DNA from 3 places in the Agarivorans gilvus genome. Region 2 is predicted to be linked to each of the others. Evidence: predicted binding sites of a transcription regulator. Region 2 holds the regulator's gene; each other region holds the start of a gene.
The links. Region 2 encodes sigma-54, which starts transcription at its own class of promoters, with help from an activator protein. Its sites were predicted from a motif close to GTTGGCACGNNNNTNGNNT; they were not measured.

Region 1 (3,263 bases), 1.2 Mb from region 2:
GTTTGTTTGATGGTGATTACGGCTTGGTGTTTTGCTTCCATAAACCCTACCTCCCCCGGATACGCTATCCATAACCAGACCAATAAATTTATACTGCTATCATTAAAGCCGTCGGCGTACACAGCGGTTTGTTGCGGGTCGTAAATGAATTTATGTTTATTCAGTGCATCGGTGATGAGTTTTGCCGCACGCTCGGGGTCGTCTGCGTAGGAAATACCCACTGGGATCTCAATTTTACGTATTCGATTGGCGCTAAAGTTCGTCAGAATGTTTCTAAACAGCAGCTTGTTAGGGATTATCTCTCGCTGCCCAGAAAAGGTGCTAACTATGGTATTGCGAAGGTTAATGGCTTCAACGCTACCAAATACTCCGTTTGCTTGAATAATATCGCCGATTTTAAACGGCTTACGAATACTCATGCTGATCCCAGAAATGAGATTTTCGGTCATATCTTGAAAGGCGAAGCCAATCGCCAAACCAACGATACCCGCCCCCGCCAGTAGTGAAGTCACTGTGCCTTTAAGGCCCACTAAGTCCAAGGCAATAAATAAGCCGCTGCTAGCTATTACGATCTTCACTATCGAGCTAAGCAGGCTTATTGCTTCTTTTGAATCAATGACCTTTTGAGTGAGGTTTTTGATGATGTGCCCCAGCACTTTTGCCAGTAACAGGAATACCAGTACCACTACAAGGGCTAACACAATGTTAGGTAAAAGTGTGATTGAGTCTTCCACCCAGTTTTGTAGTTTTTGCTGGATTAACGACCAGAAATTATTCAGATTGATATTGTCCATAAGTTGCCAGTCTGTTGTTAGTGCTAAGTTTGGGGGTTATGAGCTTGGCGAGCTTGAGAGGGAGCTGGGTAGGCTGCGCTAGTGCAATAGGGTCGGCTGAACACATGGTATTTACCTTGCAGCTGCGTAGCAAAGCGGCCGAAGCCGCTTGTTGAAACAACACACCAAGTACTAACAGTCTTGGTCTTCTGTGTTTAGCTGTTCTTTAGCTTGTTCACAGCTATCTTCGATGGCGTTTTCAATGTCGGTGGCCGCCTCATCTATGGACTCGCCAGCATTCTCGGCGGGCCCTTCACTACAGGCGCTTAAACTAAGTAACAGGGCGCTAATTAGCGCCAGGCTATAAGAACGTTTAGGTGATGTCATTTGCTTACCTTTGGTTGCTGCGTTTACTTTTGAACAGGTTAAAGACTAAAGAAAGCACCAGTAGCATTACGAACAGGTAAAAAATAATTTTAGCAATACCTGCTGCAGCACCGGCTATGCCGCCGAAGCCTAAAACGGCTGATATCAAAGCGATAATGAGGAATATAAATACCCAGCTAAGCATAGTGATAGCTCCTTTTATTTAACCGTTTTAGAGTGAAGTGAGGGATTATTGTAAAACTCTGAGTTGGTTAACCACTTCGTCTACATCATTGGTATTTCGGGCGATAGCGAGGGCTAAATCTTGTTCCGCATCTGAGCTAACTTCACCACTTAAAGTGACCACTTTATCTTCTGTGTTTACCTCGATATCAGTACCGCTAATTTCAGACTCTAATAACAAGCGGGTTTTCACCACGGTAGAAATTTTGCTATCGGTTAGGCTGTTTAACATCTCATTATCAGTTTGTTCTTGGTCTTGTTTGCTTTTAACAACCGTTAGTTGGTTATCCACCTCTTCGACTCCGTCCAAGTTAGCGACTAATTCTGCTGCCAGCGATTTTTCAATTTCGCTTTCTACCGAGCCGCTTAAAGTCAATTGGCCATCTTTCACATCAGTATTAATGTCGAAAGAGTTGAGGTTAGTATTGAGTAGTAGAGTGGTTTCGGCTTTGCCGTCAATCCACGCGTCTTTGGCGTCATCTTGCCAGTTATTGGCCGCGAATACAGAACCTGAAGTGGTGATTAAGGCAGTGCTAAGAACAATACTTGGTACTAAGTTTTTCATCATGGTTCTCCTTGGTTAATATTACATAGTTACCATAGCGAAGACCGTGCCAAAAATTTAAGTTGTTGATTTATAGTTGTTTTGTGTTGTTTTTGTGTTTTGAGGGATGCTTTTGCTGTAATTTGCTTGTGAAGATATTACAGGGTGAAATGTAAGAACTATCGGCAGCTTGGGCAGTGAAAAAGTAGGCTAAAGCGCAAAGTATCGCTTTAGCCTTGGTGAGGTGCGTTAATTAACGAAGGGTGACAAATTCTTCAGCGCTGGTGGGGTGAATCGCTACACAAGCGTCGAAATCCGCTTTAGTGGCCCCCATCTTCATGGCTACGCCAAAGCCTTGTAAAATTTCGTCCATGCCTAAGCCAATTCCGTGTAAGCCGACCACTTTTTCATCTTCACCTACACAAATGAGCTTCATTTTGGTGACTTGACGGTGTTGGGTCACTGCGGTGTACATGGCACCAAAGCTAGAGGTGTAAACTTTGACATGATTTTCACCGTATTTGGCTACCGCTTCTGGCTCGGTTAAACCAATAGTGCCAATCGCTGGGTGACTAAATACCACGGTGGGCACCAGTTCGTAATCCATCTTAGCGGTGGTTTTACCGTTAAATAGGCGTTCAGAGAGCAAGCGTCCTGCTTTTACTGCCACAGGGGTGAGCTCAATTTTACCGATGTTATCGCCTACCGCATAAACACCTTCTACCGAAGTATTAGAGTAGTCGTCGACTTTGATGTAGCCGTAATCGTCTAGCTCTACGCCGATGCCTTGCAGGTTAATTTGATCGGTGGCTGGCTCGCGGCCAATGGCCCAAATCAGCTTATCCACTTCAAGGCTGTTGCCGTTTTCAAAGTTTAATTTAAGGCTGCCATCGGCCAATTTTTCAACCGACTGAGGTATGCTGTGGGTATGCAAGGTAGGGCCGTCTTCGGCCATAATTTCCATTAGCGTTTCGTTTAGCATTGGGTCGAAGTCACGTAGCGGCGCATGCTTGCGCACTGCTAAATGGGTTTCGCTGCCTAAGGAATGTAATACGCCAGCTAGCTCTACCGCAATATAACCCGCGCCGACTACAACAACGCGCTTTGGTTGCTCACTTAAAGCAAAAAAGCCGTCTGAGTCGATGCCGAGTTCAGCCCCTGGAATGTTGGGTATACTAGGGCGACCACCTGTAGCGATGAGAATATGTTTAGCGCGGATTTGCTCGCCATTAACTTCTACGGTATTGGCATCAACAAATTTGGCAAAACCATTAATTAGGGTAACCCCATTATTGCTTAAGACGCGGTCATAGGAGCCATGAATACGCTCAATATAG
Region 2 (3,263 bases):
TAAAAAGATACTCAGTAAGTTAATGTCGGGACCAGCATTTTTGATCGCCTGAGCGATAGGTGAGGGCTCGTCAGGCAGGTTGCGAATATCGATGCTAATAGCAACCTTCGAATATTTTTGTTTTAAATTGTCGATCAACGACTGCCACAACAATACTGGAAGGTTGTCGACGCAATAATATCCGAGATCTTCTAACACTCTTAAGGCAACAGTTTTTCCTGAACCGGAGCGTCCACTAACGATGATCAGTTCCATGAGGGCCCCTAATTAAGCTTAGAGTATTAGGCTACCATGATGTTGTATAGCTCGTCATCACTTTGTGCGCAGCGAAGTTGTTTACATATTTGTTTATCGTTAAGTTTTTCAGCAACTTGAGACAGGGTGTTGAGGTGTTGCTGACACTGGTCTTCGGGAACCAATAAGGCGAAGATTAAATCGACGGGTTGATTATCGATGGAGTCAAAGCTGATTGCAGGATCGCAGCGTAAGAAAACCGCAGTGGCTTGGTGTTCACTAGCAATTCGCCCATGGGGAATCGCAATACCTTGGCCAATACCGGTGCTGCCCATTTTTTCTCTGTTTAACAAGCTCTCAAAAATACTCTGAGCAGTCATGTCTAATTGACTGGCTGCCAGTTCGCTAATGATTTCAAGGGCGCGTTTTTTTGAGGAACATTGAACTGCACGTTGCGTGCAGTTCAAATTTAGTACTTTATTTAGTTGCATTAGGGTGACTAGTGTTTAGTGAGTTTTTCTTTGTGTTTGATAACCTGGCGATCAAGTTTGTCGATCAGGCTATCAATGGCGGCGTACATGTCGGTGTGTTCTGAAGTGGCAAACACTTCTCCACCATTTAAATGCAGGGTGGCTTCAGCAATCTGATTCAGTTTCTCCACATTTAAGATGACATGAACATTGTTTATTTGTTCGAATCGTCGGGTTAGTTTGGCAAATTTAGTGTGGACATACTCTTTTAAAGACTCAGTTATTTCTACGTGGTGTCCGGTAAGATTAATTTGCATAGATTTCGTCCCCTGTTATTGGCCTTAGATAAGGCTTTTTCGTTGGTTAGAAGGTGGAATTGCTAACGACTCTCGGTATTTAGCAATGGTACGTCTTGCCACCTTGATCCCCTGATCTGCCAAAATATCAGCAATTTTGCTGTCGCTAAGCGGTTTGTTGCTGTTTTCGGCAGCTACCAGTTTTTTAATTAGTGCCCTAATTGCGGTAGAAGAGCATTCGCCGCCGCCATCAGTGGTGACGTGGCTAGAAAAGAAGTATTTCAATTCAAAAATACCACGAGGCGTATGCATAAATTTCTGAGTGGTAACCCGAGAAATCGTAGATTCATGCATTTCTACAGCTTCTGCGACATCGTTCAATACCATTGGTTTCATTGCTTCTTCGCCGTACTCAAAAAAGGCTTGTTGGTGATGAACAATGCAGTTGGATACTTTTAATAAGGTTTCGTTACGGCTCTCAATGCTTTTGATAAACCATTTGGCTTCTTGCAAATGGCTGCGAATAAATTGAGTATCGTTGGCGTTGGTTGAGGTTTTACTGAGCGAGGCGTAGTGAGAATTGACGCGTAATTTAGGCATCGCATCAGGATTTAGTTCAACTACCCATCGCCCTTGGCGCTTAATCACTGATACATCCGGAATCACATATTGTGCTTGGTTGGGTTCAACCGCATTACCTGGGCGTGGTTCTAGAGTATGAATCAAACGCATTACTTCGCGTAATTGATCTTCTTTCAATTTGGTTTTACGCGACAATAAACGAAAGTCGCGATTAGCCAAGACATCAATATGATTGGTTACGATGTCTTTGGCTTCTTTTAGCCAAGGGGTATCTTCGGCAAAGCGGCCTAATTGAATCATTAAGCACTCTTGAAGAGAGCGAGCGCCAATGCCTACAGGGTCGAAGTGTTGAACACGTTTTAATACCGCTTCAATTTCATCAAGCTCGACGTCTAAATCGTTAGTTTCACTGGCACGTAAGCCTTCCAACAATTGTTCACAATCTTGGGTTAGGTAGCCGGATTCATCAATCGCATCAATAATGGCTAGCGCAATCGCTTGGTCAACCTCACTAAATGGGGTGAGTTGCATCTGCCATATTAAGTGGTCTTGCAAGGATTCTACGGTTTCACCTTGAAACAGCATATCGCTGTCTTCACTCACACCGCTACTGCCTGAGCTGGATGGCCCTGAACTGGCACTGTAAATATCGTCCCATGTGGAATCAACGGGTAAGTCATCAGAAACAGTGTCTTGGTTAATCGCATCGCCTGCTTCTAACTGGCTATTATCCACTTCGTTGTTTACACTGTTATCATTAGTTTTGTCATTAAGGGATTGAGCTTCATTAGCATCGTTGTCACTGGCGTGTGACTCATCCGCTTCGAGCAGGGGGTTGCTTTCCAGCGCCTCCTGAATTTCTTGCTGCAAATCCAGTGTTGAAAGCTGGAGTAAGCGAATCGCCTGTTGTAACTGAGGGGTCATGGTCAATTGCTGACCAAGACGCAACTGCAAAGATGCTTTCATTAACTGCCGCTGTTCCTTCTTCTTATTGTATTGTGTTTTTTTACTTGCACTTTAACTATAGCTTGAATTGTTCACCGAGATAAACTCGTTTCACGTGTTCATTTTCAAGTATTTCTTCAGGTTTCCCCGAGGCTATCAATTCGCCTTGGCTAACGATATAGGCATGTTCACAAACATCGAGAGTTTCTCTCACATTGTGATCGGTGATCAATACTCCAAGACCACGATCACGCAGGTGTTCAATAATCTTTTTTATATCGATAACAGAAATAGGATCCACGCCAGCAAAGGGTTCGTCAAGCAAAATAAACTTTGGAGCGGCGGCTAGAGCACGAGCAATTTCAACCCGGCGGCGTTCCCCACCAGACAGGCTCATGCCAAGATTTTTTCGAATGTGACCAATATGGAATTCCTCTAACAGGTCGTCCAAGGCCACTTGCTGTTGTTGTTTATCGAGATCTTTACGAGTTTCTAAGACCGCGAGTATATTTTTTTCCACAGACAAACGTCTAAATATGGAGGCTTCTTGAGGCAGGTAGCCAATCCCTTTTCGGGCACGGCTGTGCATGGCGGTGCTGGATAAGTCATCATCATCGATTAAAATCCGGCCATGATCTCGGGGAACCAAGCCCACGACCATGTAAAAGGTAGTGGTCTTACCTGCACCATTGGGGCCGAGCAAACCAACAATTTTACCGGTTTCAACGTTGAGACT
Region 3 (3,263 bases), 2.0 Mb from region 2:
TTAGGGTGTCGATGGCAAAGGCCACTTGCCACTCTTCAATTAAGGCGCTGTGTTGCAGCAGCGCTTCAATTCCATCTAAGGTTTGTTGGCGCTGGTTTTGTAGCTTGGCGGCGGAGATCTCTAGAGCTAGGGCTTTGGCCAGTTGGCCGGGCCAATGGCGCATTTTGGCGCAAAGCTCGCTTAACTGTTGGAAGCGCCCCTCGGCCAAATAACATTCTCCTAAGGGGCTGGCTATATCGGCATTGTCGGCTCCATCAATCAAGGTAAAACATTGCTCAAAAGAAGCGATGGCGGCTTGTAGTAGACCCAGCTGTTGTTCGGCTAAGCCTATGTTTTTATAACAGTTATTTCGTTGCTGAAGATTGTCGCAAAGGGCTAGCGCCTGCTGGTAAGCGTCGCGGGCTCGCTCAAATTTTTGCTGTTGAAACAAACTGTAAGCCGCCAGCTCTAAACTTTGAAAATTTTGCTGCGACTTAAGCTGATTAATTTTGTTTATAGTGGAAAAAGCCTGACTGAATTTACCTGCCTGCAAGGCTTTAACGGCTTTCTCCATAATGCGCTGCCGCTGTTCCGGCTTCATGCTGCGATCCTGTTTACTGAGCTAATTAGCACTTACTTTACTGAAACTGTACAGGCTGTCTTGTTAAAGCTTACCAAAATATGCGCTGGCGCTTTGTTTCATAAAAAATCGTTAACTGGGTGGGCTATTGCTGGTGAAATTTTAATCGCAAACATGTAAGCGTGAATAAATTTGTTCAGCTCTAACTTAAGTGAGCTAGCTCTCATTTTTCTGTTCTGTATTGGTGCAATTAGCAACTATAAATGTGCAAGCTATTAGTGAATGTTGATTAATTTGCAGGAAAAATTACCTCTTTGTAGGTATTAAAGTTATCGCTTTGATTTTTTATGTTGCCATTTTGTGTTGTTGGCGCAGCCCTTGCTATCTACTTACTGAGGTCAGGGGAAGACCAAGTCAGCAGCTAATCGGGTGTTGCTTGGTAGCGGTGCTTTCATCTGTATTTATATTAGATGAATCCGCCAGACCACAGTTTTTATTTATGATTAAGCAATATAGGGAAATATTATGTCTTATTTAGCACCTGCCGAGTTTGCCACCAAAATGGTTGACGCCGGTGAATCGAAAATTTTTATGTCTACTCGCGATACGGTTATTCGCGCTTTTATGGCTGGCGCTATTTTGGCTCTAGCCGCTATTTTTGCGATTACCATCGCGGTGAAAACCGGGGTATTCCTGCTGGGCGCCATCTTATTCCCAGTGGGTTTTTGTATGCTCTATCTAATGGGTTTTGATCTATTAACTGGGGTGTTTGTATTGGCTCCATTGGCGCTATTAGATAAGCGGCCTGGGGTAGATGTACGAGGAATATTAAGAAACTGGGGTTTAGTGTTCTTAGGTAACTTCGGTGGCGCCTTAACAGTGGCCTTTATGATGGCCTTCATCTTTACCTATGGTTTCAACGTGGATGCCGGTGCCGTTGGCGCCAAAGCAGCTAGCATTGGTGAAGCGCGCACAGTGGGTTATGCCGAGCACGGTCTAGGCGGCTGGTTAACCATCTTCATTCGCGGCATGTTATGTAACTGGATGGTGTCTATGGGTGTGGTAGGTGCGATGATCTCAACCACCGTAAGCGGCAAAGTGATTGCCATGTGGATGCCGATCTTCTTGTTCTTCTTCATGGGCTTTGAACACTCAGTTGTTAACATGTTCTTGTTCCCATTCGGCCTAATCATGGGTGGTGAGTTCTCTATCTCTGATTACTTCCTATGGAATGAAATTCCAACTGCTTTGGGTAACTTAGTGGGCGGTTTAGCCTTCACCGGTTTAACCTTGTATACCACCCACGTGAAGACTGCGCCCAAGCGCAAAGTGGCTTCGGCTGCGGTAGAAGCGCCAAGCAAATCAGCACCGGCTAACGCTTAAGCTTTGCCTATGACCACTAGCCAACTGCGTGTATCGATTGGCCAATGTTCTGATAAGGGGCGCAAGCCCCTTAATCAGGACTGCTACGGCGCATTTACTCCAAGCGGGGCTCAGCTACAACATAAGGGTTTTGCTGCGGTGATCGCCGACGGCATTAGCAGTAGCGAAGTGAGTCAAATTGCCAGCGAAACCGCCGTTAACAGTTTTCTAGATGATTATTATTGCACCTCCGAAACTTGGACAGTACAGCATGCCGCCACTCGCGTGCTGCAGGCCACCAATAGCTGGCTCTATAGCCAATCTCAACAAAGCCCCTACTATTACGACAAAAATAAAGGCTACGTTTGTACCCTGAGTGCCTTGGTGATTAAGGGCAATCTGGCGCATTTATTTCATGTGGGTGATACTCGCATTTATCGCTTAAACCAGCAGGGTTTAGAGCAACTGACTAACGATCACTGTGTTTGGGGCAGCGAGCAACAAAGTTACTTGAGCCGCGCTCTGGGCATTGAGCCGCATTGTGAATTTGACTACCGATGCTTAGCCATTGAGCAAGGCGATATTTTTCTGCTGTGTAGCGATGGGGTATACGAATACATCGACGCCGAGCAAGTACAGCACACCCTCATTTCCAACCACCATGATCTCACTAAGGCTGCCGAAGACATTGTTGCCACGGCTTATTTAGCGGGCAGTGACGATAACTTAAGCTTGCAGATTATTCGCCTAGAGCAAGTGCCGCAAAGCGCGGATAACAGCCTAAAAGAGCAAGTGGCTGCCTTGTCATTTCCCCCAGAGCTGCAGGCCAGAATGGAAATGGATTCTTATAAGATTATTCGCCCCATTCATCACAGCGCCCGTAGTCATGTCTTCTTAGCTGAAGATCAGCACAGTGGTCAGCAGGTGATTCTAAAAACCCCTTCGGTAGATCTACGCGGTGATGAAGAGTACTTAGAGCGCTTTTTTACCGAGGAGTGGATGGCTCGGCGAATTAACAGCGCCCATGTATTAAAGGCTAGCGCCGAGCCGCGCCAGCGACACTTTTTATATACGGTGTTTGAATATCTAGAAGGGCAAACCCTGCAGCAGTGGATCACCGACAATCCTAAGCCCGATTTGGCTAAGGTGAGGGAGATAGTCGAGCAAATTGCCAAGGGCTTACGCGCCTTTCATCGCATGGACATGCTGCATCAAGATCTAAAGCCCGACAACATCATGATTGATAAACATGGCACCGTGAAGATCATTGATTTTGGTTCGGTATGGGCGGCTGGTTTGGCCGAGCAAGTACAGGACCATACTCAATCGTCTTTATTAGGCA

Region 1: a site for sigma-54 is predicted at 1,983-2,001, ahead of AR383_RS14795 (BON domain-containing protein). Genes of this name have one in related genera too.
Region 3: a site for sigma-54 is predicted at 925-943, ahead of AR383_RS18635 (formate/nitrite transporter family protein). Genes of this name have one in related genera too.

What each region holds. Positions count from the first base shown of each region.
Region 1 covers NZ_CP013021.1:3,143,031-3,146,293, forward strand. Annotated here, with positions in the region: gene AR383_RS14780 (mechanosensitive ion channel family protein) at 1-794, opposite strand, end outside; gene AR383_RS14785 (hypothetical protein) at 966-1,160, opposite strand; gene AR383_RS14790 (DUF1328 family protein) at 1,165-1,344, opposite strand; gene AR383_RS14795 (BON domain-containing protein) at 1,390-1,947, opposite strand; gene gorA (glutathione-disulfide reductase) at 2,180-3,263, opposite strand, start outside.
Region 2 covers NZ_CP013021.1:1,926,933-1,930,195, reverse strand. Annotated here, with positions in the region: gene rapZ (RNase adapter RapZ) at 1-255, opposite strand, end outside; gene ptsN (PTS IIA-like nitrogen regulatory protein PtsN) at 282-725, opposite strand; gene hpf (ribosome hibernation promoting factor) at 734-1,021, opposite strand; gene AR383_RS09025 (RNA polymerase factor sigma-54) at 1,046-2,548, opposite strand; gene lptB (LPS export ABC transporter ATP-binding protein) at 2,604-3,263, opposite strand, start outside.
Region 3 covers NZ_CP013021.1:3,914,532-3,917,794, forward strand. Annotated here, with positions in the region: gene AR383_RS18630 (sulfotransferase family protein) at 1-580, opposite strand, end outside; gene AR383_RS18635 (formate/nitrite transporter family protein) at 1,085-1,942, shown strand; gene AR383_RS18640 (bifunctional protein-serine/threonine kinase/phosphatase) at 1,952-3,263, shown strand, end outside.